Regions from separate parts of the Lutispora sp. QWL-02 genome, predicted to be linked through region 4. Evidence: riboswitches for the same ligand, from Rfam matches in the RefSeq annotation. Region 4 holds a riboswitch; each other region holds the start of a gene.
The links. Region 4 has a riboswitch for molybdenum cofactor ahead of AC4HCY_RS03960 (ligand-binding sensor domain-containing protein). Riboswitches for the same ligand answer to the same signal wherever they lie in the genome.

Region 1: it holds a riboswitch for molybdenum cofactor, as region 4 does, so the genes downstream of both, AC4HCY_RS18730 (NADH-dependent [FeFe] hydrogenase, group A6) here and AC4HCY_RS03960 (ligand-binding sensor domain-containing protein) in region 4, are expected to answer to the same signal.
Region 2: it holds a riboswitch for molybdenum cofactor, as region 4 does, so the genes downstream of both, AC4HCY_RS03340 (4Fe-4S dicluster domain-containing protein) here and AC4HCY_RS03960 (ligand-binding sensor domain-containing protein) in region 4, are expected to answer to the same signal.
Region 3: it holds a riboswitch for molybdenum cofactor, as region 4 does, so the genes downstream of both, AC4HCY_RS18695 (ABC transporter permease) here and AC4HCY_RS03960 (ligand-binding sensor domain-containing protein) in region 4, are expected to answer to the same signal.

What each region holds. Positions count from the first base shown of each region.
Region 1 covers NZ_CM177762.1:3,930,540-3,938,491, forward strand. Annotated here, with positions in the region: gene AC4HCY_RS18725 (ECF transporter S component) at 1-111, opposite strand, end outside; gene AC4HCY_RS18730 (NADH-dependent [FeFe] hydrogenase, group A6) at 115-1,851, opposite strand; molybdenum cofactor riboswitch at 1,960-2,079, opposite strand; gene AC4HCY_RS18735 (MogA/MoaB family molybdenum cofactor biosynthesis protein) at 2,173-2,682, opposite strand; gene moaC (cyclic pyranopterin monophosphate synthase MoaC) at 3,027-3,479, opposite strand; gene groL (chaperonin GroEL) at 3,695-5,326, opposite strand; gene groES (co-chaperone GroES) at 5,345-5,629, opposite strand; gene AC4HCY_RS18755 (YtxH domain-containing protein) at 5,982-6,386, shown strand; gene AC4HCY_RS18760 (hypothetical protein) at 6,410-6,778, shown strand; gene AC4HCY_RS18765 (NifB/NifX family molybdenum-iron cluster-binding protein) at 6,802-7,161, opposite strand; gene AC4HCY_RS18770 (ATP-binding protein) at 7,200-7,952, opposite strand, start outside.
Region 2 covers NZ_CM177762.1:759,382-767,333, forward strand. Annotated here, with positions in the region: gene AC4HCY_RS03335 (aldehyde ferredoxin oxidoreductase family protein) at 1-1,067, opposite strand, end outside; gene AC4HCY_RS03340 (4Fe-4S dicluster domain-containing protein) at 1,067-1,546, opposite strand; molybdenum cofactor riboswitch at 1,624-1,734, opposite strand; gene AC4HCY_RS03345 (hypothetical protein) at 2,308-2,523, opposite strand; gene AC4HCY_RS03350 (hypothetical protein) at 2,688-2,942, opposite strand; gene AC4HCY_RS03355 (CPBP family intramembrane glutamic endopeptidase) at 3,209-3,871, shown strand; gene AC4HCY_RS03360 (AAA family ATPase) at 3,937-4,443, shown strand; gene AC4HCY_RS03365 (nucleotidyltransferase domain-containing protein) at 4,906-5,988, shown strand; gene AC4HCY_RS03370 (fosfomycin resistance glutathione transferase) at 6,303-6,710, shown strand; gene AC4HCY_RS03375 (DUF2785 domain-containing protein) at 7,166-7,952, shown strand, end outside.
Region 3 covers NZ_CM177762.1:3,918,574-3,926,525, forward strand. Annotated here, with positions in the region: gene AC4HCY_RS18675 (molybdopterin biosynthesis protein) at 98-1,996, opposite strand; gene AC4HCY_RS18680 (molybdopterin molybdotransferase MoeA) at 2,088-3,317, opposite strand; gene AC4HCY_RS18685 (substrate-binding domain-containing protein) at 3,502-4,623, opposite strand; gene AC4HCY_RS18690 (ABC transporter ATP-binding protein) at 4,637-5,371, opposite strand; gene AC4HCY_RS18695 (ABC transporter permease) at 5,373-6,068, opposite strand; molybdenum cofactor riboswitch at 6,183-6,302, opposite strand; gene AC4HCY_RS18700 (formate/nitrite transporter family protein) at 6,340-7,152, opposite strand; gene AC4HCY_RS18705 (quaternary amine ABC transporter ATP-binding protein) at 7,567-7,952, opposite strand, start outside.
Region 4 covers NZ_CM177762.1:878,762-886,713, forward strand. Annotated here, with positions in the region: gene AC4HCY_RS03960 (ligand-binding sensor domain-containing protein) at 1-4,565, opposite strand, end outside; molybdenum cofactor riboswitch at 4,658-4,781, opposite strand; gene AC4HCY_RS03965 (MATE family efflux transporter) at 4,850-6,193, opposite strand; gene AC4HCY_RS03970 (helix-turn-helix domain-containing protein) at 6,351-7,952, opposite strand, start outside.

The sequences.
Region 1 (7,952 bases), 1.5 Mb from region 4:
ATTGATACCAGAGCCCGTTACCAGCTGACCCATCTTCACAAATTGAAAGACTAAAGCCACCGCAAGGAGTATAGCGGCTCTGGTTAAGGTCTTGGTACTTTTATCTATCATGATCTATACCCTTTCTCTCTTAACATAATGAGTATGGAGCAGGTGGTGAGCTTTATGCCCGTTGGCTTCTCCTAAATACTCATCATATAAAGCTTTGATTTCAGGATTCTTATGAGATTTTCTCAAAGGCATTTCAGCGTCCATGGTATATAGCCCCTGAGCTCTTTTTCTGCATACCTCTTCAGTCTTTTCCTTATCTATTATAATCGGCTGTCCTCCGCCATTTATGCATCCTCCGGGGCAACCCATCACTTCTATGAAGTGATAGTCGGCTTCCCCATTTCTAACTTTATCAAGAAGCTTTCCTGCGTTGGCTGTACCGTGGGCCACAGCAACCTTTACCTCAAGATCTCCTATCTTAACTGCTGCTTCTTTAATTCCCTCAAGTCCTCTTACAGGGTTATAATCTATGTCCTTTAAATCCTGTCCTGTGAGAATATCTGCTACAGTCCTCAAAGCAGCTTCCATTACACCGCCGGTTGCTCCGAATATTACAGCAGCACCTGTTGATTCGCCCATAACCTTATCGAATTTGCTATCTTCCAAGGTCCCGAAATCCATTCTTGCTTCTTTGATCATCCTTGCCAGTTCTCTGGTAGTTATGACAGCATCTACATCCCTCAAGCCGTCAACTTCCAATTCTTCTCTGCCGGATTCAAACTTCTTGGCTGTACAAGGCATTATGGATACAACAAAAATTTTCTTGGGATCAATACCCATCTTCTCTGCATAATAGGATTTTGTCAATGCGCCCAGCATCTGGTGCGGTGACTTGCAGCTTGAAAGATTATCAAGGAAATCGTTGTGATAATGTTCACAATACTTTATCCAGCCCGGAGAACAGGAAGTGATCATCGGAAGCTTTCCGCCGTTTTTAATCCTGCCTAAAAGTTCAGTGCCTTCTTCTATTATTGTTAAGTCTGCAGCAAAATCCGTGTCGAAAACTTTATCAAAGCCTAATCTCTTTAAGGCAGATACCATCTTTCCTTCTACATTAGTGCCTACGGGCATACCGAATTCTTCACCCAAAGCAACTCTAACCGCTGGAGCTGTCTGTGCTACAACATACATATCGCTGTTATCCAATGCTTCCCAGACTCTGTCCCTGTCATCTTTCTCCCTTAATGCGCCCACAGGACATACCTTTATGCATTGGCCGCAATTTATGCAGGCTACTTCAGACAAGCCTTTATCATAGGAGGTGGTTACAGTCGTCTTGACTCCTCTTCTTGCAAAGTTAATAACCCCAGTGCCCTGTACATTCCTGCAAACGCTTATACACCTTCCGCAAAGTATGCATTTATTCTGATCCCTGACCACTGAAGGTGATGCTGTGTCTACCGCATATGTTATCTTTTCTCCTTGGAAGTCCAAACCATCTATGCCCATTTCTTCACAAAGCTTTTGAAGCTCGCAGTTAAGGTTTCTGGAGCATGTCAAACATTCTCTTTCATGTCTGGCCAATATAAGCTTGAGAATTACAGATCTGGCTTCTCTCACGTCTTTTGAATTGGTTTTTACTTCCATGCCTTCTGCAACGGGAAGCACACATGACGCCTGCAAAGATCTGGCTCCCTTTACCTCAACAACGCACATTCTGCATGCTCCGACCTCATTAATATCTTTTAAAAAGCAAAGTGTAGGAATATTAATGTTTAATGACCTAGCAGCTGCCAAAACTGTTGTACCTTTTGGTACTTGGGTTTTGATACCATCAATTGTCAGGTTTACCATTTCCATAATGTTTATCCCCCTTGTCATGTAAATTGGATAAGTTACTAAAAAATAAACTCCCCAAAAAAGGAGTTTATTAACAACCATAAACAAATCCGTATACCATTAAGGCTACGGTTCTCAAATTTAGCTCCTTTCCACACACGGGCAGCATGAACATTTTCATTCAACCCGTTAGCCTGTGCTCCATAAGAAAAAGTTCTTTGGACTACCGACTCGGAGTTATTTTTTTATCATATTTATTCTAATATATTGTTAATGCTTTGTCAATTAGTTTAGAAGCAATTAATTCTATTTATCAGCTATCAGATTTATGGAAAATTGATTCTATTTCCTTTCGGCGCATTCGGAAGTTTCTCCCCTTAAAGTCTCTATGCCATGCCTCAGCACTGGAATTACAACGCTTAGACATTCTCGCACTCCTTTGGGGCTTCCGGGCAGATTTATTATAAGAGATCTGCCTCTGATACCTGCCACAGCTCTTGAAAGCATCGCCTTAGGCGTCGCTTTAAGGCTTTCAGCCCTCATGGCTTCAGATATCCCCGGCACAATCCTCTCAATCATCTCCAAAGTGGCTTCCGGAGTGACATCCCTGGGTGAAAAGCCTGTTCCGCCGCTTGTCAAAATCATATCGATGTTCAAGCTGTCAGCCATTTCTTTTATCGCTTTTTTTATATCTTCTCTTTCATCCGGCACCATCATATATTTTTTCATAATCCCGCCCATAGGCTTCAGCAATTCTTCCGCTGTCGGCCCCGATTCATCTTTCCGTTCTCCTCTTGAGCCTTTATCGCTCACTGTGATTATACCGAATGTAAATGTAAAATCTTTGCTCATAAGCTTCCTCCTTCTTTTCTATGGGGTATTCCTTATAGGTCAGCCACTAGCCGCTAGCCTCTGGCATTATGGTATTCCTTTGGGGTCCTGGGGAACGAAAACCACTGAAAGACACTGAATGGGGCACTGAATTACACGGAAGAGAGCAATAACCCATGTCATTGTTATGAAAATCATGGGTGCTCAGGACGACAAGCTTCGCTTTAAACCGCCCATCTACCTGTCAGATTATTTGATCATTTAGTGTTTTTTCGTGTTGTCTTCGTGTCTTTTAGTGGTTCTTCGTTCCCCTATGACCCGCAAGGAATACCCCAGTCCCTCCTGAGTTCTAAAACCCATTCGTTTTAACATTTAGAACCTAAGTCCCTGAAATAAAAATCGCCTGATTTGCCGCCTGTTTTTTTCACAAGATGTATATCGGATATGACCATTTCTTTGTCTATGGCTTTGCACATATCATATATAGTAAGGGCTGCAATCGATACGGCCGTCAAAGCCTCCATCTCGACGCCCGTAACTCCGTATGTTTTTACCGTTGCAATGATATCTATTTTGCAGTTTTCCTTATCAATATTAAATTCGAGATCCGCACCGTAAATATTGATATTATGGCACATTGGTATTATGACAGAAGTGCTCTTGGCTCCCATTATTCCGCCCACCTGAGCTACAGACAGCACATCTCCTTTTTTTATTTTGCCTTCGCTTACAGCTCTTATGGTTTCCTTTTTCATATAGATGGAACCTCGAGCCACCGCTTCTCTCAAGCTTTCCTCTTTTTCCGTAACATCCACCATCTTTGCATAGCCTTTCTCATTTATGTGAGTCAATCTTTCCAAAGCGATTACCTCCCAATCCAGTTTCTTATCTACTATTATACTTCCTAAGGCCAATTATTAACAGTATTCTTTATTCGGACGCAAGATAACGCTATCAGAGTTTTGGAAGGCATCATCCAGGCGCCAGCCAAAAAGCACAAAAAGCTGCGATAATTCGCAGCTTTTTATCTATTTTAGTACATTCCCATATCTCCGCCCATTCCGCCTCCGGGCATCATGGGTTTTTCCTTTTCAGGAAGGTCTGCTACTATGCTTTCAGTTGTAAGAAGCATTGATGCTATAGATGCAGCATTCTGCAATGCGGATCTTGTAACCTTTGTAGGATCAACTATACCTGCTTCTATCATATTGACATACTTATCGTTTGTCACATCATATCCCACTCCGGCTTCGCTGTTGATAACCTTTTCTACTATTACTGAGCCTTCAAGGCCTGCATTTTCTGCAATCTGTCTTACAGGTTCTTCCAAAGCCCTTCTTACAATTTGAATACCTGTCTTTTCGTCGCCATGAGCATCCTTCAATAAGCCTTCAACAACCTTTATTGCGCTTATCAGAGCAGCTCCGCCGCCAGGTACTATACCTTCTTCTACAGCTGCTCTTGTAGCTGCAAGAGCATCTTCGATCCTAAGCTTTCTTTCTTTGAGCTCAGTTTCTGTTGCAGCGCCGACTTTGATAACTGCCACGCCGCCTGCCAGTTTTGCAAGCCTTTCCTGAAGCTTTTCTCTATCGAAATCAGAAGTTGTCTCTTCTATCTGAGCTTTTATCTGTCTTACTCTATCCTTTATAACCTGAGCATCGCCTGCACCGTCAACGATTATGGTGTTTTCCTTCTGGACTTTGACCTGTCTTGCTCTTCCTAATTGACTGAGCTTTGTTTCCTTAAGGTCTAAGCCAAGTTCTTCGGATATCACCTGACCGCCTGTGAGCACAGCTATATCTTCAAGCATTGCCTTTCTTCTGTCGCCGAAGCCGGGAGCTTTTACAGCCACACAAGTAAAGGTTCCTCTTAGTTTATTTACAACCAATGTTGAAAGCGCTTCCCCTTCAATATCTTCTGCAATTATCAAAAGCTTTTTGCCCTGCTGTACGATCTGCTCTAATACCGGAAGAAGATCTTGAATATTGGATAATTTTTTATCTGTGATAAGTATATACGGATCATCCAATACAGCTTCCATCTTTTCCGTATCTGTGATCATGTACATGGAAACATAGCCTCTGTCAAACTGCATTCCTTCAACAACATCCAAAGTTGTACCGAAGGTATTTGATTCTTCAACGGTTATAACGCCATCCTTGCCTACCTTTTCCATAGCTTCTGAAATTATATCCCCTATTGCCTCTTCTCCTGCTGATATGGAAGCAACCTGCGCTATGGCGGATTTGCTCTCTATGGGCTTGGAAACGTTCTTCAATTGTTCTACAGCAGCCTCGACAGCCTTGGCTATACCTCTCTTCAATACCATCGGGTTTGCACCTGCTGCAACGTTTTTCAAGCCTTCTCTGATTATAGCCTGAGCCAGAATTGTAGCTGTAGTTGTTCCGTCGCCTGCAACATCATTTGTTTTGGTTGCGACTTCTTTTACCAGCTGAGCTCCCATATTTTCAAAAGCATCTTCCAGCTCTATTTCTTTCGCTATAGTAACACCATCATTTGTGATCAGGGGAGAACCGAATTTCTTATCTAAAACAACATTTCTTCCCTTTGGTCCGAGAGTTATCTTAACTGTGTCAGCCAGTTGATTTACTCCTCTTTCAAGAGATCTTCTTGCATCTTCGCTAAATTTAATCTGCTTTGCCATTTATTTAACCTCCCTTTATTATTCTACTATTGCCAATACATCATTTTGTCTGAGGATCAGATATTCTGCTCCGTCCATCTTGACTTCTGTTCCTGCATATTTGGAGTATATTACCCTGTCTCCAACCTTTAATTCCAAAGGAACCTTCTTGCCGTCTACAATCTCGCCTGAGCCGACAGCCAGGATTTCGCCCTGCATTGGCTTTTCCTTTGCAGTGCCCGGTAGAACTATACCGCTTTTAGTTGTTTCTTCGCTTTCCAATACTTTAATAACTACTCTGTCTCCAAGTGGTTTGATATTCATTAATACCCCTCCTTAAAGTTTTTGTATTTAAAATTTATATGTTTTCTTTTTATTAGCACTCGTTAGCGTTGAGTGCTAATTACATTATTATAATAATTAATGAAATTATTATTGGCAAATTCATAATTTCCTATTTTAGTGGGTTTTTTGGCTATATTCGCCTAATATTTCAATTTAACTCCGTATTACATTGTTTTTCTTTTCCTATATATGCAACTAGGCTATCCATATGAAAATTTTACCTAACTTATTTTTACCCATTATTGTTAATATATTCGTTTATTGAAATTAGCATGGTTTTCCAGTATAATTATATAAATATACAAAGTATTCGATATAAGGAGGGTTATCAATGTCATTAAGAGATGTTTTAAACAAATCTAAAAAAGAGAAGAAAAAAGCTCAGGCAATAGATACAGCTAAGAAAGTAGGAGTAGGCCTGGGGGTGGGTGCGGCAGTGGGTGCGGCTGCAGGTGTGCTCCTGGCTCCTAAAGCCGGCGAAGAGACCAGGAAGGACATAGCAGATGCTGCTAAAAATGCTGCTCAAAGCGTAAAGGAAGGCGCAGGAGAAGTCGGAGAAAAGATATCCAAAATAGTGGAAGAAGGAAAAGAGAAGATAGCTAATCTTAAGAAGGATAAAGAGGCCGATGAAGAAGTTGCCGCAGGAGGAGACAAATGCTGCGACGATCATGAGAGCTGCTGCGGAGGATGCTCTGAGGCTGAGGAGCCAAAAATGGGCAGCTGCTGTGAAGATTAATAAGAAGAAAAGAGGAGTAGGGTATGATATCGTATAGGGATCTGGGACTGCTCATACTTTTTCTGATCGCAACAGGGCTGGGCATATATCTGTTTATTGCATTGAGCCACCTCACCTGCATATTGAAAAAGGTGAGAGGAATATTGGACAAACACGAATCTGATATTGACAAAACTTTGGACAAGCTTCCTTCCATCGCCGGCAATATTGATGAGGCTGCAGTAAATGTAAAGCAGGGTGTGGAGAAGGCAGCAGCTACGGTAGATTCTATAGGTGATACGGTAGCCGAGACTGTGGCTGCCGTAAGCTCAGGCACTCAAGAGGCTGTAGAATATGTGAAGATCATAAGCGAAATAGTCAAAGTGCTGATCAGCACCTTTGGGAAAAAATAATACCCCGATTGGGGTATTATTTTTTAATGTCCCTCGCATGAGTCATGGTGCTCATGCTCATGGCAGACACTGCCCGCAGATTTAAGCTCTCCCTTTAAATAGCTCTCCGCATTGTGTGACGGGTCACCTGAAGCACCTGTTATGACTTCAATGTTCTTTTCATTAAATATTTCGATGGCTCCGCTGCCCATACCACCGGAAATTATTACGTTAACACCCAAGTCATTTAGGTAATTAGGCAAAAAACCGGGTTTATGCCCTGGATTTTGGAAAAATTGCTTTCCGCTTATCCTGCCTGCTTCCTCTGTAAATATTTCAAAGCCCTCGCAATGTCCAAAATGCTGCGCTACCTTATTTCCTTCTCTTGCTACTGCGATTTTCATAAATCAACTCTCCTCTCATATATACAAAATAGTTGTTTCTAATTTATCAAAACTCTATATGTTTCCCTCCATATATTTTTCAATGCCTCTGCTGCAGGACTATCAAGCATATCAATAATAGTCTTTCCCTGATTTACTGCTTTAACCACCAGAGGATCATAGGGAATCTTACCTACTATAGGTATACACTCTTTATTGCAAAACCCTTCAAGCTCAGAAGCATTATCTAAATCTACATCATATTTATTGATGCAAACTAAACAAGGGGCTCCAAACCTCTTTACAGTATCAATAATTCTTTTCATATCATGGATTCCCGAAAGGGTTGGCTCTGCTACTATTAAAACCAGATCTGCTCCGCTTATAGATGCTATTACGGGGCATCCTATGCCTGGCGAGCCATCTATTATAGCTAATTCCTCTCCATCGGTAAAATCTTTAAGCTTTTTCTTTACCTCTGTCACCAGCTTTCCGGATGCTCCGTTACCCATTCTAAGCTGTGCTTGTGAAAAGATTTCTCCATTAATTGCTGATACCGTTGTAATCCCTGATATATTTTTCTCCAAATGAATCGCTTTTTTACCTTTGTCATCTTTTACAGGGCAAAAAGCCTCACATACACCGCAGCCCTCGCATTCCATGGGCTTCAAAATGCCATTCCTTATGGCTCCGAAGCGGCATAGCTCTTCACATTTTCCGCATTGGATACATATATCATAATTTTTCACGGCTTTTTTTAATCCATAATAGGGTTTTTCTTCTTTTATCTCCCCATCAGAATAAATTATATG
Region 2 (7,952 bases), 120 kb from region 4:
CAGGCTATAGTGGAGCCCATGGTTATGGGGTCAATGCCTAATTCATTGCATATGAAATTTGCCTTGCATATGGCTTCCAGGTTCCTGACACCACAATCTGCTCCGTAAGACCAGCCTGCTTCATACTCAGGCCCCTCACCAAAGCTTTTAAATTTGCCCTCCGGTATCCTGGTCACTCTGCCGCATCCCATATTGCAGCCGAAGCAGCCTTTATTTCTCACCAAATATTTTTCCGTCAAAGTCTCCCCTGCTGTCTCATCAGCATGCTCAAATATGCCGCCGTCTCTCCAGTTTCTAGTGGGAAGGGCACCGGATTGATTCAAAATATTGACAAGGACTTCAGTGCCATAGGCGGCTAAGCCTGCACCCGTAACGGGATGATCCTTCAGCATCGTTCTGCCTTTCTTGCATATATCAAGAAATTCCTTGGGTTTTGCAACCTCTACAGATTTTGAGCCCTTTACTGCTACAGCCTTAAGATTTTTTGAGCCCATTACGGCACCAAGGCCTGATCTGCCTGCAGCTCTATTTTTGTCATTCATGACCGTTGCGAATAGTACCAGCTTTTCTCCCCCGGGGCCTATACAGGCCACTCTTGCATCTTCGCCTGCTTCGCCGAGCAGCATGTCGGTAGTCTCAAACACGGTTTTGCCCCAAAGATGCTCAGCATTTCTTAATTCCACCTCATCATCATTTATGTATAGATAAACGGGCTTTTCTGATTTTCCTTCAAATATGATTCCGTCATAACCGGCATACTTCAGCTCGGGTCCGAAATGGCCTCCGGAATTGGAAGCTCCTATGGTGCCTGTCAGGGGAGCCTTGGCAACTACTTCATATCTGCCTGCAGAAGTAGCTAAGGTACCCGTCAGGGGGCCGGTCATGAATATGAGCTTGTTATCGGGGCTGAAAGGTTCAACCTTTGGATCAACTTCATTCATGAAATATTTTGTGCCTAAGCCTCTGGCACCAAGGTATTTCCTGGCATCCTCAGGATTAATGCCTTCTCTTTTAATGGTCTTGTCGGTCAAATTCACTCTGAGAAGTTTGCCTGTAAATCCAAACATTATTCATACACCTCCCCAAACAAATCCTTGAATCTTTCGCCGATCTTCCTCTTTTTATTAAGGTTTGCAGGTGTAGCTTCTTTGTACTGAATTGCTCCTGAGGGACAAAGCTCCGCACACTGCGGATTCCCTCCGCACAAGTCGCATTTGATCATTTTTTTCTCTTTCGGGCTATAGGTGATATTGCCCAATGGACATGCGCTTATGCACATCTTGCAGCCGATGCATTTTTGAACGTCGATTATGACTGCATCATTTTCCGCTTTTACGATTGCTCCTACAGGACAAACCTTCATGCAGGAAGGGTCTTCGCACTGCATGCACATGATGGGCACTGCTATTGCAGCCTCATCATAAGCCAGCACGGATACTGCAGCTTGCTTCGGATTAAACTCCTCCATCCTGTTGAAGGAGCAGATCAGCTCGCAGGTTCTGCAGCCGATGCACTTTTCCGGAGAAATCATTAATACTTTGCTCAATCCTTTACTGGACGCCGCATGGACGCCAGCTCCACCTCCTTTATTTAATTAAAAAAGCCCATCTGTTTTTGCACAAACTGCAACACAGATGGACTCCTTTGCACAACGGCAGGTATGGGCATTTCTACCCATGCCCTATCGTTCCAAAAACCTTAACCGGTCATATGGAATCGGAGTCGATATGAAATTTATAAGATATACATTTAATTTACTTATTCTACATGTATTAAACAACTCCTTCTAATATGACGAAAAACACAAAATATTTGCACAATTTATTTTAGAGGTTTTATATGGAGAACATATGGCTATGAAATAGTCGCAAAATTAGTAATTATATGTAGAAAAAGCCAAATCATTATGGTAATGTTTAGGTAGATGGACATGAGATTGGAAAAGATATCTGAAATATGACGAGATGTCGGGCATTCATGCCCAGGTTTGTTAGGGCAATTTTATTAGGTAGTTTATAGTACTGCGTAATTGTAAGAAATTGTTCAATGGAGATCCATGAGAGTTGAATCGAAGATTATACAAGGGAGAAATAGGTAGGTAATTAACAGTTAAGATAGTCCAGAGATGTGATGTCAAGTAGTGAAAATAAGAAATAATGAGATAATCTCATTACTCTAATAAAAGCAAAAGACACCTACCCAAGCCCTGCCTACTATGTTTTTTAAAACAGGGCAAAGCTTTGATCTGTGCATCCAGCGCTCTTATGAAGCTTATGGATATAGATAGCACCTGGTTGACAGAGTCATTTACTGTCTTGGGCAGACGGTAGGAACCTCTGGCAGCTGCCTGAATGAATTTAGCAACTTCATCAGGATTAGGAAAGCGATTTTTTCCTTTTTTTTAATGAAGTCAGTTAGTTCATCTAAATCCATGTAGGCCAGCTCGTCTGCGGAATCAAACTCTTCGTAGACAGCTAATGCAGTGGTGCTGAAAGTATCTGAGAATACTTTCTCCTGTGCCAAAGAAGAATACTTCATAAATAAATAGTTGAGGAAACGCTTTTTATCCTTGGTTTAGCTCTGAACAGCGAAGAAACGAGCACGTGTAAGGCTCTGCAAAACCTTGTAACGGTAATCGTCTGTATATACCTCATTGTTGATTCTTCCAAAGCGCAGGGCATCTGCAATTATGTAAGCATCCATAAACTTTTTAACCTGCTTGGGATTGAGTGAATCTTTTTATTGTATGGAGCAAGATTACCATTTTCCCTTAAGAAACAAACGAGGCTGTCACCATAGACGGAAGTAGCTTCTAATCCAATGATAAGATCTGTAAGGGATTCAGAAGTAATTGCAGAAACAATCCTATTGGATAATAATCTAGCGCCATCTAGACTATTTGAAACAGGAAAGCAGCTATGTTTTGTTCCATCAGGTTTCATGAAATAGACGACATTGGAACTGCTGCTAATATCAATACCGACGTAAAGTGGGTTCAATGTATCACCTTCTTTTGTTGCGTATTTAGTGTTCAATCGGCTTGATAATATCCATGCAAACGGTCAAGGTTCAACAGGAGGAAAAAGAACTATAACCTGATTGACACTAGGTCAATTATATCATGGGCATTAACAAGCTGATTGATATTGATTTAATCACATAAATTATTAAGATAAAAACGAACTTAATAGAAGAAGGAGGATTAGGGTTGATAAGTTTAGAGAAGAAGCAAACTGTTTTGCTTTCTATTGCTCCGATATTATGTATATCGATGTTGATTTTAATTCCTCTGCTTACCGTTGCAATAGGAAGAACAGCAGGGTATGTAGTAGGATTTTGTATATACTGGTTTATATTTTGCCTGCCTGTATCTGTGTATAACTCTAATGGATTAAGTAGTCTGGGAGGAATTTATACTCAAAAATCAAACATTCCCACTATAATGAGAAAGTTGTATTACTTATTGGCATTCATACCTTGTATTGCCACATTTTTTGTGGTATTTAAGGAATTGGCTTCAACAGCAGGATTACAAGTTTTATTTATTGCTCTATTATTTGCATTAATAAATGGAACTATTGAAGAAATGTTTTGGCGTGGAGCTTTTAATAAAGCTTTTAACAATAACATTATTTTAGCGTATATATATCCATCAATATTTTTTGGCATTTGGCATATATCATTATATTTGGCAAAAGGAATTGTATACGAAGGTGGATTTGTTTCATTAGTTGGCGGTTCTTTTTTCATGGGACTATTATGGGGATGGGTTGCATATAAAACCAATTCTATTAAAATTGTAACGATAGCTCACATAATTACAAATTTTTTTGCTTTTACAGGGCTTATTTTTCAAAACTGGTTCAAATAATTTTAGCTTACATCATTATTAGAATAATGTGAGCAAGCAATTTATATAATGGGAGGTGCGAAAGATTGAAAAACCTTATTCTCATAAATGGCACAATGGGTGTAGGAAAGACTGCAACAAGCAGAGAACTGCAAAACTTATTATCTAAATGTGTTTTTCTTGACGGCGATTGGTGTTGGGATATGTCGCCCTTTATTGTGACGGACGAAACTAAAAAGATGGTAATAGATAATATTACTCATCTATTAAACAATTTTATTTCCTGCTCAGAGTATCAAAATATTATTTTTTGTTGGGTAATGCATGAACAAAGCATTCTTGATGATGTGCTGTCCAGACTAAACAAAGATGATTGTACTGTATATAAGTTCTCTATCGTATGTTCTGAAAAGGCATTGATTGAAAGAATTAAAAAAGATATAGAACAGGGTATTAGGACGGAAGATATTATTGAGATAAGTGTGCCAAGATTAAGCAATTATTTTAGAATGGATAGTGAAAAAATAGATGTAAGCGAGATTTCTGCAAAACAGGCAGCAGAAATAATATATAAGCAGATTCCTAATAGTTAATGAATATGATTTCTGCTTATAGTAAAGCATTTTTTTATTACACTCAGCATAAATCAATTAGGGATGCCTAAGGGTGTGAGCACCACCAAGGGGTATTCCTTGTATGTCCGTCCAGTTCAGCAGCGTTGGAGATACCAGACGTTAGTGCACCAAGCAAAGCTTGGCGGTTCTGATAGAATGAAAGTTTCTATATGGTAAGGGCTAACCACCCACCAATAGCGCGTCTTGCGTCCTGTCTGGCAACTTGTTGTAAACGTAACGGAAGCCAACATGAAAAGGGCGATAAGGAAATAATAAAACGGGCAAAGCCTGATGCAGAAATGAGACCTGCTGAAGAGCCCGGTGCGATAATACCGCATGCCAGGATATGTGAGGGGGTAGCTAGGTAACTGGCTGTTCTACCTTAGCTTGCAAATATGTAGCTTTATTGGGTTATATTAGATATTAAGGAGAGTGCAATGTATGGACGAAATGACAAAGCAAAATTTAATCGAAAAAAATAAAAGAATAATAAATATGGTGATCGAGCGCGTCAAGAAAGATTTCCGGGACGATATTGCAATTATTGGTCTTACTGGTTCTTTTAGTACCGGAGATTTCCATGAAAAAAGTGATCTTGACCTAATCATAATAAACAATACTAAACGTGGATGGGAGATATCTTCTTGCTTCATCCTGGAAGATGTGGGATATGATATCTATTGTACGCCATGGGAAACCAGAATCGAAGCACAATCTAGTCTTAATAGCCCTATGATCTCGTGCTTAGTTGACCTTCAAATCTTGTATTGCGCAAAGTCGGAATATTTGGAAAGGTTTAATGCTTATAAGCAAAGAGCGCTAGATGCTCTTGCCGAGCCAATTGGGAATGAATGCATCGGACGAGCAAAAAAATATATTGATATTGCAAAGCAGGAATATACTAATACTTTGCTATCAGATAATGTAGGAGCTGTAAGGTATGCAGCAAGTGAGATTTTATATAATCTGATAAATGCTCTTGTAAGTTTAAATAATACCTATTTCAAACGAGGAATTAAAAGGTACATGGAGCAATTGGCTTCCTTTCGATATATACCTAATGATTTTGAAAAATTATACATGGCTGTAATTGACGCTAAGACTATTGAAGAAATACGCAATGTATCGTATAAAATGTTAAAAAGTATAGTTGAGTTATATGACAAGATGTATGATAAATTTGTAAAACGGCCTGTGCCTACATACGATAATCTTTGCGGTACTTACGAAGAATTATGGTGTAACTGTCGAAACAAGGTCATTGCAAGCACTGAGTCAAACGATAAATCCTATGCATATCATGCTGCAAGGGGAGCGCAGGAGTATCTAGACGAGATGGCAGAATATATAGGGACAAAAAAGTTTGATTTGATGCAGTATTTTGACCCGGATAATCTTCTATCATTCAAAGAAGCGTTCTTAAGCATAATGGAAGAGTATTTGGAAGAGTATAACAAGGTAGGACGTAAGGTAGAACAATATGATTCTTTCGAACAGCTATATGACAACTATATGCAGGCCTAAAACTTTTATTGCATGATGTAGTCTTAAAAAAGATGAAAAGTAAAGGGTGTGCCTTCTACACGCACTCTGAGTAAGCGGGGTCTCACCCATCCGATAACATGTATATTCCTGCAAGGGTGCGGGGGGAAATGCTCTGGGGTGTGAACGCACTACACCTGCGATACTGAGGAGCATTGCTCTAAGGCTAAGGCATGTCGGTTATGCAACGACGGTAAGTGAAAGGCAAAAGAAATTTAGTGAGCACTCGATAACAGTAGTTTCATGAGTAATAGGTTAGCCTATTATCTAAGGAAAGTTAAAGGGAGGAGAGTTAAATGATAAACGGAATCAACCATATAACATTTGCAATTCTGGATTTAGAAAGATCTTTAAATTTCTATGTCAATTTGTTAGGACTTAGATTAATTGCAAAATGGGATAAAGGAGCATATTTATTAGCTGGAAATCAGTGGATTGCTTTAAATGTTGATGAGGTGAGAATTGCAGTGCCAACAGGAGATTATTCACATATTTCATTTAATGTTCCATCTTCTGATTTTCAGAGTTTGAAAGAAAAGCTTGAAGAGGCTGGGGTGAGGTCTTTTAAAGAAAATACATCTGAGGGAGAATCTTTTTATTTTCTTGATCCAGATGGGCACAAACTAGAACTACATTACAATACTTTAGAAGATCGATTGAAATGGGCGAGAGAAAATGATTGGCCGACATTTAAACTTGTATAAGAAGAGTTGAAAAGAATGATTTTAATAGACTAAAGAGTTATCAGGTCGTCACAAACGAGCAAGAATATGTACTTAATGCTAACCAAATTGAGATGCTGAAAACACTGATTTTGGAATCTGATTTTACCAGAAAGTTAGCAACTATGGTAAGATTTGAAGATAAAGATATGTATACAATAATTATAAATGATAATGAGGCTGGTGTCTGGTTAAATATCCATTGTATTGGGAATGAGTGGATTTCAATTGCAAATCAATTTAACGGAAAACATCTAAGAATAAATAACCCAAATTGGAAAAACACTCTTGAAGAAATAATATGTCAACATACATGCCTTAACCAAGCGGAGCCGCTCTAAGGCTCAGGCGTGTTCATCATGCCAGTCCGTTATGTAACATAGGATTGCGGTTTATGATTTTTTATTAAGAAGTGTTTGACTAAGGGGGTAAATTGGATGGAACAAAGAGAACAATTACTTATCGACCTGCAGAGAATAAAGAAGAATCAATATAAACTCAATAAAGGAGAAAAAGCAACTGATTATGTGTCTTCCATGCTTAACAATATCGGAGATCCAGATCCTGAATTACGTGATTTTCTAATATACAGGACTTTTTATCAATGGATTAGAGTAATAGATTATTTTAATGAAGAAGAGCTACGGTCTATATTATCTGTCGTACTAGATCAAAACCATTTATATTATAACCTTGGTAGTGAGGGGGATGATTCGGTATTTAAAAGATCATTTTCAGTCCTAGTTGTGGCTCTAATTCTAGAATACCATAGAAACAAATCTTTTTTATGTAATGAAGAGTTATTAAGCCTCAAAAATCATTTAATTAAATATTATCGCGAAGAGAAAGATTTGCGTTCATATGTCAACGTAAAAGGATGGGCTGATGCAGTTTCACATGGTGCAGATGCATTGGATGAATTAATTGCTTGTAAGGAATGTAATGAACAAATTTGTTATGAAGTTCTAGAGGAAATTAAAAGGAAATTACTAAACGGAAGATACTCTTTTCATCAAGAAGAGGACGAGCGTTTAACATGTGTAATTATTAGAATTATTAAATCTCAATCTCTATCAAATGAATCTATAAATAAGTGGATTGATGATTTGGTGAGTGAACGAGAAAGTATGAATAATCGTATTACACGAATTAATATTAAAAATTTCATTAGAAGTCTTTATTTTAGGCTAATGCACTTAGAGGCTAATTCAAATTTAATTGATA
Region 3 (7,952 bases), 1.5 Mb from region 4:
GCAAAATTCCGTGTCTTTCAGTGGTTTCCCGTTTCAAAGACCCCAGCGGCATACCCTAATGCTAGAAGCTAGAAGCTAGCGGCTAGAGCCCTGAGCTCTATATAATCTCCCCCGTATTTTCCGTTCCGTAGCCTCCCATGTCCCGGAGGCAGTCTTTGAACTCTTGTGATGTTATCACTTCTATGAATAATTTTATCATATCCAGCTCCAAAAATGCTCTTGGAATTGCAAAATCATAGTCTTCTTCGCCTATGGGAATGAAATCCAAGTCCATGGCCTTTGCCGCCGAATAGACTCCTACTCCCATATCCGCGGTACCCGAAGCTATTGCTGCTGCTACAGCCATATGAGTGGTCATTTCCCGCTCATAGCCATGGATCCTCTCTGCATCAATGCCGGCTTTTTTCAAAAGATAGTCCGCCAGTATCCTTGTTCCTGCGCCTTTCTGACGGTTTACGAATTGTATGTCGTCTCTGACTAAATCCTCAATGCCTATGACGCCTTTTGGGTTTCCCTTTCCGGTCATTATGCCCTGAACCCTTTTTACACCTTTTATCAAAGCTATATCCAGATTGCCCAGATATTTTTTTATATATTCAATATTATATATTCCTGTTTTCTCGTCCAAAAGATGTATAGGTGCCATATGGGCTTCTCCTCTGCGTATTGCCATTATGCCTCCCATGCTTCCTACGTGGGCAGAAGAAAGATTGTAGGTTGAATTTCTCCTGTGCATCATGTTAGCGGCTATATCCATGATCAGATCATGGCTTCCGATGGATACTATGGTGTTTTCAATGTCTTCCAAGTCCTTTAATAGCTTTATCCTCACCTTTTCTCCTGCATCGTAGCCTTCGCTGGTCTGGGGAATTTCCAATATCCCGTCAGCCCTTACCAAGGACATGGTGACGCCTGCGCCTCTGTTCAACGGTGTAGCAGTCAGATTTCCGTTTACCTTGCCCAGCTTTATTCTCACATATTCCTTGTTCTTGAGTGAAGAAACCAATCTCTTAGAAAGCACTGCTTCCAGCACCCTCTCTTTTTTTTCAGGTCTGCCTGCCCATTTTTTTATCAATGCTTTGCCAAATATTTCGAATACGACCCATGCGGATACAGGATATCCGGGCACTCCGATGACCGGCTTAGCGTCTATCAGGCCCAATATAGCAGGCTTGCCCGGTTTTGCGGCTATGCCGTGGAGGATCAGTTCTCCCAGTTCCCGCACCAGTCTGGCTGTATAATCCTCCGAGCCTGCAGAGGAGCCTGCATTTATCACAACTATATCATTTTCCGCAGCTGCCTTTTTCAGGGCTGCCTTTAGTTTGTCATAATCATCAGGAACAGGCGCATATCTTTTAGGCTCTCCTCCGTATTCTATGACAAGCCCTTCAAATATGCGTGAGTTGGATTCGATTATATTTCCGAGCCTTAGCTCCTCTCCCGGCTCAATTATTTCCGTGCCTGTGGGGATTATCCCCACTTTGGGCTTTTTATAAACCATTATATCCGTAATACCGCCGGATAGCAAAGCGCCAATATCTACAGGCCTTATCACATGATTTGAGGCAATTATCATCTCATTGGCTACTATATCCTCTCCTATAGGTCTTATATGCTGCCATGGAAAGGCAGGGCTTATTATCCTTACTTTATCTTCCCCCGCTTCAACTATATCCTCTATCATTATTACCGCATCATAGGGCTCTGCTATAGGGTCCCCGGTATCCACATATTCATAGTGCCCGCCTTTTTCTAGTATCACCGGGTTGACTTCGGAAGCCTCAAAGGTGTCCCTGGCCTTGACTGCTATGCCATCCATTGCAGAAGCATTGAAATTAGGAGAAGAATAAATGGCAAAAACAGGCTCTGCAGTTATCCTTCCCAAGGACCCTACAACCTTTATCCTCTCAGCTTCCAGCTTTTGTCCTGCTCTATTCAAAAAAAGCTTCAACGCTTCATCTACATCCATATTATCCAGGTATAAATTTCTATCCACTCTATCCACCTCCTATTTTTTAACCACTGAAGGTCACTGAATTTTTGTGAAGTTTCCGTGTCTTTCAATGGTTTCCGTCTCCTATTCAGTCTCAAAACAGCGCTACTCTCACCCTTTCACCCTTTTTGACGCCTTCCTTATTCTCAGATATCCTGATATAGCCCACGGATCTGGCTACTGTTGTTATGGCGGCGGATTTGCCGTAGATGGGAACAGCTTCGTATTGCCCATCCCTTTCAAGCAATTCCACCGGCTGATAGGTTTCTTTGCCCTGTGCAGAATGTATGTTTTCTCCGCATGAGGCTTCGACATATACTATATCTTCACTCATTGAGTAATATTTTCTTATGAGATAGTCTACAAAAACCTTATATATAACCATTGCTGAGGAAGGATGTCCCGGCAAGCCGAACAGGGCCTTTCCTCCTGCCTTCCCGATTATAGTGGGCTTGCCGGGCTTGACTGCTACTCCATGTACAAGGATCTCCCCGCCCTCTGTAGATTCTATAGCCTTGGCAGTCATATCCTTGGCACCGACGGAGCTGCCCCCCGACAGCACCACTATATCCGACATTTTCAAAGCCTGGTCTATAGCTTCTCTGAGCTTGCTGAAATCATCGGGCACCAGCAGCTTAAGGCTTATCTCCGCGCCCGACTCCTCCGCCATAGCAGATATCAGATGTGTATTGATATCCCTTATCTGACCGTACCGGACCTCTCCGAAGGAGTCTACTATTTCATCTCCTGTGGATATTACCGAAAGCTTGAGCTTTTTAAATACCTTTATATATCCAATGCCCAGGGCTGATAAAACTCCGATATCCCTGGATCTTATTTTTTCCCCTTTTAATAAAATCTTGCTGCCCGATTTCACATCATCGCCTTTTTTTATAATGCCCTGACCCGGAGCCACCGGCGTATAAACAGCTATGGTGCTTTCATCCAGGTTCTCCACGTATTCTATCATCACAACTGCATCGGCGCCTCCAGGTATCATGGCTCCTGTAGGCACATATATGGCCTTGCCCGCTGAAACCTTGCCTTCAGCAGCCTTACCCATCTCCACATGACCCGAGACCTCCAGAAAAACCGGCATGCTCTCGCCTGCTCCATAGGTGTCTCTTGATAACACCGCATAGCCGTCCACTACAGATCTGGAAAACTGAGGCAGTTCGATGGGAGACAGCACATCTTCGAATGCTATCCTCCCCAGGCTTTGTTCAGTGGGAACTTGTTCCGATTTATCATAGTTATCAGTAAATGACTCATCAATCTTTTTTCTAACCTTATCAGATGTATCTACATTCAAAAGCTTCATCATTTCGCCTCCTTAAATAGAGTCCAAGTTTCAGAGCTCAGAGCTCAGGATTTTGGGTATTCCTATAGGGTCATATTCCCTATGTATTCACATCCCTAGTTTAAAATAGCACATGTCTGCATATAATTCCATAGTCAGTGATAGAAAATGCGAAGCATTTTTTATGCTTCGCATATGATCCGGCACACTATTTCGCATCGGGTACAAAGAGCTGATAACCGTTCTTTTTGTATTCTTTAATGATGGTCTGACCTTCCTGGGAGGTTATAAACTCGACAAAAGCCATCGCTGAGTTATAGCCTATATTAGGATATTTAGCGGGATTTATTGCAATTACTCCGTAGGGGTTGAACAATGCTTTGTCCCCTTGAAGCACTATCTTCATATTCACTTTATCCTGATAAGCATACCAGGTACCGCTGTCAACCAATGTATAAGCTCCCTGCTCATTTGCCATGGTCAAAGTGGCTCCCATCCCTTGCCCAACCTCCATGTACCATTTCTGGGCTTTTGGGTCAATATTCGCCAGCTTCCATAAATCCTTTTCCTTCTTATGGGTTCCCGATTCATCACCTCTGGATATAAAGGTCGATCCATTGTCAGCAATCGCTTTCATGGCTGACACTGCATCCTTTGCTTCCGATACTTTAGCCGGATCATCCTTGGGGCCGACCAACAAGAAGAAGTTATACATTACATCTCTTCTGTTCACTCCAAAGCCCTCTGCTACGAAGGCATCTTCTGATTTTCTGGAATGAACAAGGATTACATCCGCATCTCCTCTTTTGCCCATCTCTATAGCTTCACCGGTGCCCACTGCGATAACCTTCACATTGACGCCATACTTCTTACTGAAGGCAGGGACTAATGTATCCAAAAGTCCTGTGTCCTGAGTACTGGTTGTAGTCGCCAATACTATATTCTTCTCCAGCTTGGAAAGATCGATTTTGGTCTCTAACGATTTGAGCTGTTCCTCCAGCTTTATTTTTTCTTCCACTAACTTATCTATTCCTTTATCAAAACCCTCCAGATATTTGCCGGTGACATAGCCCACCCTTTTGTCAGGATGGCTAATTTTGTACCAATTGCCCACCTTGCCTAAGACAACTACTTCAGTTCCTTTTTTAATTACATCTAAAATATCCTGATCAACCCCGGGTCCTTTTCTGAAATATGCATTGACTGTAGTCCTGGCCAGTCCTGCGAGCGGAGCATTGTCCGCATACGCGGCAGTTGCTGCCCCAAGCATTACGCTGAAAGCAAATACCAAAACCAGAATGGTTGCAAAAATTTTTGAGTTCTTTCTCATTATTCCCTCTCCTTTAATAAATCATTTTACCATTTATAAAAGCCCCTGTGATCTCATTTTTGGGGCAATTAAACAGATTCTCCGTAGTATCATAATCTACGATCTTGCCGTTGAGCATAAAAATAGTATTGTCTGAGAGCCTCTTCGCCTGAAACATGTTATGAGTGACTATAATGACGGAAAGGCCATAATTAGCTTTGCCAAACTTGATCAGATCCTCAATGATAGATATATTTGCAGGGTCCAGATTGGCTGTAGGCTCGTCTAAAAGAAGCGCCTTAGGTCTCACTACCATAGCTCTGCCGATTGCCACTCTTTGAGCCTCTCCCCCTGATAAAGTGGCGGCATTTTGATTCCTCTTGTCCTTCAGCCCGATTATCCCCAGCACTTCTTCGACTTTCTGACCGATTTCTTCTTTTTTCATTTTTCTAAGCTTTAAGCCATAAGCCAGGTTCTCATATACCGTGGTGGTAAACACCAAAGGCTTCTGAAATACCATGACCATGTTTCTCCTGATGCTTAAGGTCAAAGCTTTTTCTCCCAGTTTAGTGCCTTCAAACCATATACTGCCTGAGGAAGGTGCTTCTATTACATTGAGCAGGTGTAAAAGAGTGCTCTTGCCCGCTCCGCTTGGACCTATGACTGCAGTAATCTTTTCCTTTTGTATTTTCATCTCTTCAATATCTAATACAGTTCTGCCCAAATATTCTTTTTTTAGATTCTCTGCCTTAAATATATAGTCTTCCAAATCAGACCCTCCTTCCTTTCAGAAACTGAAGGAAAAAATTTATGATAAAGGAAAGAAGCAGAAGTATGATTCCCAATGCGAGAGCTGTCTGGAATTCTCCCATGCCTTTTTGCAATGCTATAGCAGTGGTCATCACTCTGGTCTGATATCTCACATTGCCTCCTACCATCATAACTGCACCGACCTCAGCCATGAGCCTTCCAAAAGCGGTTATAACCGCTGTGCCGATGCCATATCTGGCTTCTCTCAGGATGACAGCAAAAAGCTGAAAGGAAGATGCACCCATTGTAATTGAAGTTTTTATTAGCAGGTCATCCAAAGACATAAGAGCGGTATGGGTAAGCCCCGTCACAATAGGCAATGCTAATATTGTCTGTGCTATTATCATTGCAGCCGGTGTAAACAGCAATCTCAGATCGCCGAACAGCCCCATCTGATTGGAAAGCATGATATACACAAATAAGCCTACCACCACAGGGGGAAGGCCCATAAAGGTGCTGATTATATTGAGTATGATCCCTCGCCCGGGAAACTTTTTCATATACAGTATTGCAGCAATGGGAATGCCCATTATGCTGCTTATTATCAGGGATACTGCAGATATTTTGAGCGTCAGAAGAATTATGCCGTAGAGTTCCTTATCGAAGGAGAAAAGAAGGCTGAGAGCTTTAGTAAACGCTTCTGCAAAATATGTCATGAAAATCACCTTTCGCCTGTTTTAATAAAAAAAATAAAGATTATTGCATATAACCATGTTTGGTACCAAGCTCAAAAAGAGCAATCCGAAAGGATTGCTCTTCTAATTCTAATATAATAGAATCTGATTTTTCCTTTCCAAATACGGGAGGCTTCAGCATTTCTGCCGGAGCCCTTCGGTTTAATTTTCATGGGCTTGTCCTTTAGAAAATTAAACTCGGAAAATCTTACTATATTTAAGATATCATATATTTATATCTTTTTCAAAGCTTTTATACCTTTTCTGGGCCGTCTTCAGCATCGGATGAAACCTTTGCCGTCCTTATATATACGTTGTAATAGGATAAAGGAACTATTACAGCGCCGCCGATAATGTTTCCGATGGTCACGGGGATCAAGTTCTTCATCCAGATTTGGCCCCAGGTGATTGGTGCACCTATGAACATTCCCAAAGGCGCAAAATACATATTTGCCACACTATGTTCATAACCGCAGAGCACAAAAAGCATTATGGGAAACCAGCAGGAAAATATTTTGCTTATAATATCTCTCGATCCTGTGGCCATCCAGACAGCCAGTACGACAAGGATATTGCACAAAATGCCTCTTATAACAGCGGCTCCAAAGGGTATGGCAACCTTGGCATTTGCTATTGCTATCGCCTTTTCTGCTGCTGCTCCCGTCATGAGATCGCTGTTGGCCACCAGTAAGGCCAATATGACGGAGCCCGCAAAATTTGAGAAATAAACTACTGCCCAATTTCTAAGAAGGTCTCTGACTTTATAATTGCAATTCAAGCAGCCCAATACCATCAAATTATTCCCGGTGAAAAGCTCTCCGCCGCAAATAACAACAAGCATCAATCCTACCGGGAAGGCCGCGGCAAAAATAAATTTAGACATGCCCAGATCAATACTTGCATAAGTCTGCCCGATAATAATTGCTCCTTGAGCGCCAAAGCCTATAAAGGCTCCTGCAAAAATACCCAAAATAATCATATGAATCACCGAAAGCTTCGCTTTGCCGGCACCGGCATCAATAGTAGCCTGAGCAATCTCTTTTGGAGTAAGCAATCTCTTTTCCATCAAGATGTTCCTTTCTATTATAATATACATTATCTCCCTCAGGTTAATTTTAACATTTTCCTCACAATGCGTCTATGAGCGGTAGAGATTTTTAATAATTGATTTATGGGCTATGATATTTTTTAACATTTCCTTCCCTGCTTAATATCTCTTTTTCCCAAAATTATTTTTGTTCTAAGCATATTTTACATTACGCAAATCCTTATTACAATGCAATAAAATTAAACGAGACTTCATCCATACTTGCTAAATTCCAACTATATAGAACAAAGGCTTTTAACGAAAAGTGCAGACTAAGGAAATTTATAATTCCCTATGCATTATAAAAAGACAGGCCCAAAAGAATATCCTTCTGAACCTGTTTTCCTATTTAGCTAACATATGCGTTTGCTTCATATAAAGCCTTTTAATGCTTTATAGCGAAGACAATACTGCTGCCTTGCTGATAATTCCCTTTAGTTTTTTCCCCTCATCAAGCACTGCTATGGGATATTTAGATTTGGCGGCCAAATGCAATACATCTTCGATAAGCTTTTCTTCATTTACAGTATATACATCGCTGGTTATCATGGAGGACAAAGCCAATCCCTCTTTATTTGCACGAACCGCATCATTGATAGTTATGACGCCTATGAATTTCATTTCATCGTCTGCCACATATGCCGTAGAGACACTATTGGCTCTCATCTCTCTTATGGCTTGGATGGGAGCATCCTTGGGCCTCACCAGGCATGTGGGTGTAACCATGACATTCTTGACGCTCAGCACCTTTGCTTTATCTGCACTGCCGATAAATTTAG
Region 4 (7,952 bases):
TTCTTTTCTGCATCTGCTGTATCAGGGTAGCATCCTATCCAGATGCCGCCTTTAGCATCCGCCGTCAGTGCGCAGATTGATTGGGCGGGCAGGCCGTTTTCCTTGGTCCAGCTCTTCCAGCTGTTATTTGCAGGGTCAAAGCAGACCAAGCCTGAAGCGGTGGCGAACCACACTTTGCCGCTTCTGTCTATTTCCACGCTCTGCACAAAATCCGATATGAGATTGCCCTTGGTGCTTTCCTTTGTATAATGGGCCACTTTTCCGTCTTTGAGATAAGCGGCCCCTTTTTGATTTTGAGGCTCCATGCCTCCGAGGGTAAACCATACGCCGCCTGCTTTATCTATGGCTATATCGTTTACATAGCTTCCCGGCAAGGTCAGGGCATTTATCTTTCCTGCTGCATCCAGATAAGCCGCTCCGCCTCCATAGGTGCCTATCCAAAGGCCGCCTTTATCATCGGGGACGACGGTCCTCACTCCTGCCACAGGTAATCCGCCCTTATCCCCGCCCAGATAGGAGGTAAATACTTTTTCAGCAGGCTTCGATGAAGGGGCATGATCGGTGTTTCCGTCTACTACTACCTTGACTACATTCTTCAGGCATGCTCCCTGATTCAAGTGAGTGATCATCCTTATGGGTCCGCCTTCATTGCCGCTTGTGTATCCGTCGCTGTTGGTATCTGTAACCAGCGGATTTCCGTCTGCAGCATAGGAAAGCATGATTATCTTTCTGTCCAGGCCGTCTGCGATTCCTTTTTCCAGGGCATCCTTTCCGAATACAGACAGGACATCCCGTGAGAATCCATCCGATGCGATAACTTTCACAGAGGTGATGTCTGTTCCGGGCTTGAGCTCTGCCTTTTGAGTGATGAGCTTCCACAGGTCAAGGCCTTCATGCTGATGCTCCCCGATATAGGTATAGGAATCTCTCAGTATTATGTCATCCATGGCTTCAAGCTCGCGGAGAGTATATTTATTCTGGTTTGCCAAAGCAGTCCCGGTAAGCTCCAGATAGCTTTTGTCCAGATACTGGCTGTAGGCAGGGCTCATGTCATGTTTCCAGCTGGTGGCTTCAGAAGCTTTGACGGATATCCTCACAACATTTTTTAGTATATTGGAGGAATTGATGTCTTCTGCGGACTTCTGGCCTACCATTAGGCAAAGAGGGCCTCCCGAATTGTTATAGTTGGGATCATAACCCTTAGAGTCCTTATCCGGTACAAGAGGCTTGCCGTTCTCGGGATTGCTGTGAGTTATTGGGCTTGAGCCATAGGCCAATATCATCTTCAAATCCGCTGCTTTGGTTGCACCGTTGAGATAATCAGTTTTCATGACCTCCGATAATGAGAAGGTCAGGCTCTTTCCGTCTGCAGCGGTAAAGACTGCTTCGCTGGCATTGGATTGGAGTCCTACATCCGCAGATCGTAAGAAGCTGTAGAGATCTATCCCTCTGTAGCGGATCTGCTGTTCCGAAGCAGTCTTCTTCACGTTATAATCGGCTGTGATTGCGAGGGTCTGCTTGTCTTCTATGTCCGAAACCTTGAAGGTCTTAGGTGAGCTGAGCTTAGTTCCCGGGCCTTCAATAGTTATGGTGCTGTTTTTCAGTTGGTTATAAGGGGATTCTATATGGGCATATTTATCGGGCTGAAGATTTATTGCAATTGAAGCAACCGCATTTATGGATTTTTCCTGGGGCATGATCATCATAAGAGGCCCGCCGTCGTTCTTCACATTGATCTTCTCGCCTGTTCCGTCCGTATAGGAGCTGACATAACCCTTAGAGTCTTTATCCGGTACCATGGGGGTGCCGTTTTTAGCAAAAGCCAGGATGGATTTTTTGCTGTTATAGAATATATCGTCCAGGGATACGGTCAAGGATTCTCCCTTAGAGCCTGTAAGGATCACTGTGCCTTTGATCCCGGGTATCTGAGCCTTCTCCTTCAGGAAATAGCTAAGATCTATACCCTCATACAAATCGATGTAAGCTTTATCGCCTTTTTTGACCTTGTAGAAATCCTTTACTTTAGCCTTAACCTTTTCAGTATTGGAGATATCGGCTCCGTAAATCATGCTTTCTATATCTGCTATTGTGTAGCTTAGATTCTTGAGAGTGCTTCCATCCATGCCTATCACTTTTACATCTATCTTTTGAGAAGCGAGAGATTTATAATTTTCGTCCGGATTCCCGCTGTGGGTGCTGTAGTTGACTTCATTGCCCACGATTATCTTATCCAGCAGCTTGGCCTGCTTTGAGCCGTTGGCATGGTGGTATTCTGTTTTGCCGGATATGATGCGCAAGGGGCCTCCATCATTGCCAAGGCCGCTCTTATAGCCGTCCAGAATATTTTTTATAACATATGGATATCCGTTGACCCCATAGGCTACTAAAACGGGATAACCGGTGGATCTTAAATCATCTTCATCCTTGGAAGCGTATTTTCCGTCGTTCAAATCGGCGGGGTTCTTTTCATAGTATCCGAATAGACCGGGATCTGCTATCTGAGCCAGAGTGAACTTGTCAAAATCCTTATAGCCGTCTGTAGCGGCAAATTGCACCACGGTCTTGGAGCCTTCGCCCTTGGCCATGGCTTCGGGGACTCCGGATTTCTTCAGAAGCTCCCACAGCTTAACCCCTTCATATTCATTGACATACCAGTAGGTTGAGTTGGAGAGGCTGTATTCGGCTCTATAGCCCATGCCGCTTATAGCGGGCTTGCTGTCTTCATACTTGACCATATCTTCTATTTGCTTTACTGTATAGTTTACTTCTCTTCCGATCTTATCTCCCGTAACGGTTATTATGTACTGAGAATTCTCTGCTTTGTCGTAAGGGGCTTTATCATGCTTATAGCCCGGGGAATCATTCTCTGCCACATAGATGTATGCAATGTTTCCGAACTTGGTATAGCTGGGGTTCGGATCAAAGCGGAAGGCTGATTTATCATAAACAAGCTTTATACAGCCATCCTCATTGCCCAAGGACGCATCGGCACCTGCTCCTGCATCATAGACAAATGGCCTCGGATTGGAGCCGTCCCGGTTTGAGGTTCCATAGGATATGATTATGGGCTTGCCCTGTGCTTCAGCCTGGGCAATTTGCTCTAAGGTAAATTCTGCTATGGTCTGTCTCACTCTGTTTTTTAAGAGCACCTTATAGGCGGAATCGGTGAGCTTTATACCGGTTGTGCCGGAGGTCATATTCTTCAATAGGTATTCAAGACGGATTCCTTCATATTTAAGTACAGTCTCTTTTCCGCTTCGAATATCCTTATAATCTCCGCGGAAGGCACCTGCATTTTGGTTCTCCATTTCTCTGATGGAGAGAGGTATGCTGGCCGCAAGGCCGGGACCTTCAAAGGTCAATGTTGCTCCTGTTATTGCATCTATATTGTAAGGTGCATCGCCGGCAACTCCGCCGTTTGTAATGTGCTTGTAAGGACTCTTGGAATAGTCTGTTCCGCCGGACGGAGTGACCTTGATCTCGTTGACCAGCTTTATTAAGGAGCCGTTTTGGCTGTATATCCTGAAATAACCGACTATAGCCGGGTTATCCTTTGCAGTGTCACAGACTGCTTTGGAGTCACCGGAGCCGGTGCCTGCTTCATAGGCCAGTATGTACTGCTTGGAGGAATCTTTTATATCTCCTACGGTAACAGGATCATTTGCATAGCCGTCGGCAGATATAAATTCTACTTTGTCCTTATCGTCATAGCCATTGAGAAGTTCGCTCAAAGGAACTCCCACACAGTAGTCAGCCACCGGGCCTGTTTTTTTAGTATAGGTCCAATTGCCTGCCATTTTAGGCATGAGGAGTATTTCAGCTCTTGTATAATCCTTATTACCTATTTTCAGAACTGCAGGCAGTTCTTCGCCAACAAGTATTTTTTGTATGGTTTTATTAAACAAGGGATTATTTTGTTCTTCCACATGCTGCTGGCCTACCATCAAGAGGGGTGCATCCTTATCAGTCAAAGCTTCTATAGAACTGCTTTGGGGTATTATCTCAGGTTTACCCCTATCGCCGGCTCTTCCGAAGGCCAGTATGGTATCCACGGGGATTTTGCCGTCGGCTTGTCCGCTGCCCAGTTTGGGGAAATAATATCTTTCCATACCGTAGGATGGGGTGGTCAATACCTTGGAAGTGGTAGAATCTCCTTTGTGAGAAGGGTCGAAGGTGACCTTGTAACCATCCTTGGCTGCAAAAGCTATCTTGAATAGATCATATTTGTCTTTGGTGAAGCCTGATTTGCTCAGGAGATCATCGACTTTTACTCCCTTCCCAAGATATATGCTCTTGGTGGGAGTGGTGTTTATTGTGGAGTAAAGATTTGTAACATGCTGCATTGATATGAGTTCGCTTAGAGTATACGATTTTTCATCGGTGAATCCTATACCCTGGCCCGTAACCACAACAATAGGCTGCTCCGTTTTAGGAGTCCATGCTTCTGCGTATACAGAACTTCCTAATACATCCGGAGCTATAAGGCCAAGGGATGAAAATATAAGGGTAAAAGCTGTTAATAGTGCCAGTACCTTCAAGGATTTCTTAGTGTTTGAATAGCTCATAATGCTCTCCTCCTATTTAAAATTTTGACACAGTTTACTCGTAATGGAAATGAGTAATAAAAAAACTTCTTTTATAGCAAAAAGAAGTTTTAAAAAGCCGGTTTATTACTCCTTTTCGCACTGGAAGGCACTGCAGTTTCCTGCAATACCCTTTCGTTTTATGCATCTTGCGCGTATAATTCGTTTAGATGCATAAAATCGGAGTATTTCTGTTTATTGAGCTTATGGAAATTATATCTATATTATAACGTTAAACAGTTGTCAATGCAAGGCTAATCGCCTGTTTAGTATTCCGGCTCTTCCACTATATCAAAAGCGCGCTTTATATAATAGATGCCGGTTAAGCAAGAGATCATGTCCGATATGGGAAAGGACAGCCAGATTCCCGGTAAGCCCATGGATTTGGCCATTATAAACATAAGAGGAATGAACACTACAATTTGCCTGTAAATGGACAAGAGGAAGGAACCCCTGCCTTCCCCCATTGCCTGGTAAAAGTATATTGCAACATAGTATACGCCTACAACGGGGAAAATGGATATTATGGTTCTCAGGATTCTTATGGTATCTATAAGCAGTTCGGAATCAGCCATAAAGAAGCCTATAATATATTGAGGGAAGACCATCATCAACAGCCACACAATAGCTGATGACACGGTCGCATAATCGATTGATTTTTTTACCACATCTTTTACCTTATCATAATTATCAGCTCCGTAATTAAATGCCGCTATGGGCTGCATGGAAGAGCTTATGCCGATCACGGTAATAAACAGGAACATTGAGATCCTTGTGGTAACACCTATTATTATCAATGCCTTATCCCCTCCGTAGGACAGGAGAAGGTTGTTCAATAGCACAGCTACTACTGCGTCGGATATTTCTATCACAAAGGTGGAGAAGCCTATCAAGAGGATCTCTGAAGAAATACCATGATTAAGCCTGAGCTTCCAGCCTAAATTCAAATCCTTTTTCACATAGCTGAATTTGTGCCATGCATATAAGAAGGATATGAACTGAGATAAAACTGTTGAAATTGCTGCTCCTTTCACGCCTAAAGGATAATAGGCCACCAATACATAATCCAGTATTATATTTAAAACAGCTCCTAAGCCTGTGGCCTTAAGGGTTATTCTAGGGTTTCCCAGAGCAGTTATGATATAGCACATCACTATAGCTAAAGATTGAAATACGCCTCCGAATATCACAATGCCTATATAATCCTTGGAATAAGGCAATATGCTTTGGCTTGCACCCAGCCCTATTATTATGGGATCCAAAAAGAAATACAGGAGAGATGTAATTGCAGACATTATCAGTATGGTAAGGACCAGAGAATTTTTTATTACAGCTTTCAGATCATCATAATTTTTTTCTCCCAGATATCTTGATGCCGCGGTATAGGAACCCACGGCTATCAAAAGGCCCAAGGCGGAAATAAGGCGCTGAACAGGGAAGGCTATTGCCAATGCTCCTATGGCTGTGCTTCCCAGATACCGACCTACATATATGGTATCCACCATGTTATATAGCTCTATGACTAATAGAGCTATGATGGTAGGCACTGCAAATTTAATGAGAAGCTTATCTGTGTTTTCTGATTTGAATATATTTCTATTGATTTTCATGTCGATCACAACCTTTCGTAAACGGACAGACATCATCCTCAATAAAAAGTATATACATATTTGTAATTTTTTTCATTCACCAAGGTAACCGTTAAAAGGTATAAGTTTAAGCACCTGAAGTTTTTCGTAAGTCGTCGAATAAATAAAAAGCACCATGTTATAGGTGCTTTTGTACTTTTTGAAGCTGAATCAAGTTGGCTCCATAGCCTTCTAAGGCTGATATTATGTTAAAGACAGGGCTCTTGCCTGCGTTATAGAATTTTACAGAAGGTCCGGATGCAGTGTCAAGCAGCTTTAGTTCTTCACCAGTCAAAGCTTTTGGGGCCCCGATGGAAATCCAATTATCGTAGGTTGATCCGTTTTTTTCATTTATATTGTAAGATATGACCCTGAAATCATCGGGGAGGGAAGATAAGTTGATGGAATACTTTCGCTTCAGCATGGTTCTCATTCCGGATTTTTTGAGGGCTCTATCTTTGATCCCAGGGCTTTTCAGCTTATCGTCATATAGGTAGAGCAGTATCTGATAGTTTCCATCCCTTTGGGTTATTATATATCCGTCTCCTTTATCGATCATATTTTCTCCCAGTAGGGATAAAAAACTGTAGGCATAGTATGAAGGTTTTTTCATACCATATTTATTTATGAGACCCTTTCCGCCGAAGAAAACGGAATTATCAATTTCCTCATCACTCAATTCGTCAAACAGTGCCGGGCACGGCATATCCTCCTTTTGGTTTATATAAGCATCGATGATCAGCGGTATCATATAAGCAGTGTCATATAGAGGATCAAGGCTTAAGTCAGGCTTCCGCTCCATATCCTTGAAGTTGCATAGGGACCACTCCTTCATCGCATCTTCACCGAAAAACCCTTTGTAATAGTTCATGAAAGGCTCTATATCTGTATCCTCATCATCCAATATGATCTGAGGTATTATATCCAGCTTCATCAAGGAGCAAAATATCTCCCTCATTTCTTCCCAGTATGCTATCTGGTTAAAGGTATGGCTTTTTTTCAAAAAAACATTGCTTATTATCCCGTATTTGAAGTTTAAATCCTTCTTCGCTTGAGCTATATATGCCATTTTCCTTTGGGAATACAGCTCTCTGCAGCAGCCTAAATACACGGACTCAATTCCTGTTGTCCATGAATCCCCATGGGCATTGCCGATCAGGTCGATATCCAGCTTTATTATCCTGTTTTCAGAATGAAATCTGGGATAATCTTCAAGATAATTTGCAATATGCTCCAGAGCGGTATTAATAGGAAGAGTGTCATACTTTTTCATAGCCTCATATTCTTCGGCAGACAAGTCATGCTTTTTTCTATATTGCATCGGAGTGCATCTATAATGCTTCTTAAAATGCTTATTGAAATATCTTGTGTGTGAAAATCCTAATTCCTCTGATATTTCCGATATAGTCTTATTGCTATCCAGCAGAAGCTTTATGGCTTCTTCTACTCTGGTAAGATTAAGAAAATCATTGAAGCTGTGCCCTACATTATTTTTTATGCCGTAGGATAGATAATGAGAGCTGAGATATTCTCTTCTGGCAATGTCCTGGAGGCTTATCCTGTTATGATAGTTGGAATATATATACTTTATTATCCTGTCATATCTCTCAAACTGAACCTCATTATCCTTCAGGCTTTCTTCATCGTAGATGAGATAATGAAAATTATTGATGAGATGATACAGCAATTCCACCAAAGTATCTTCTATAAATTCTTCAAAATCCTCGCTTCGCTGAAACAG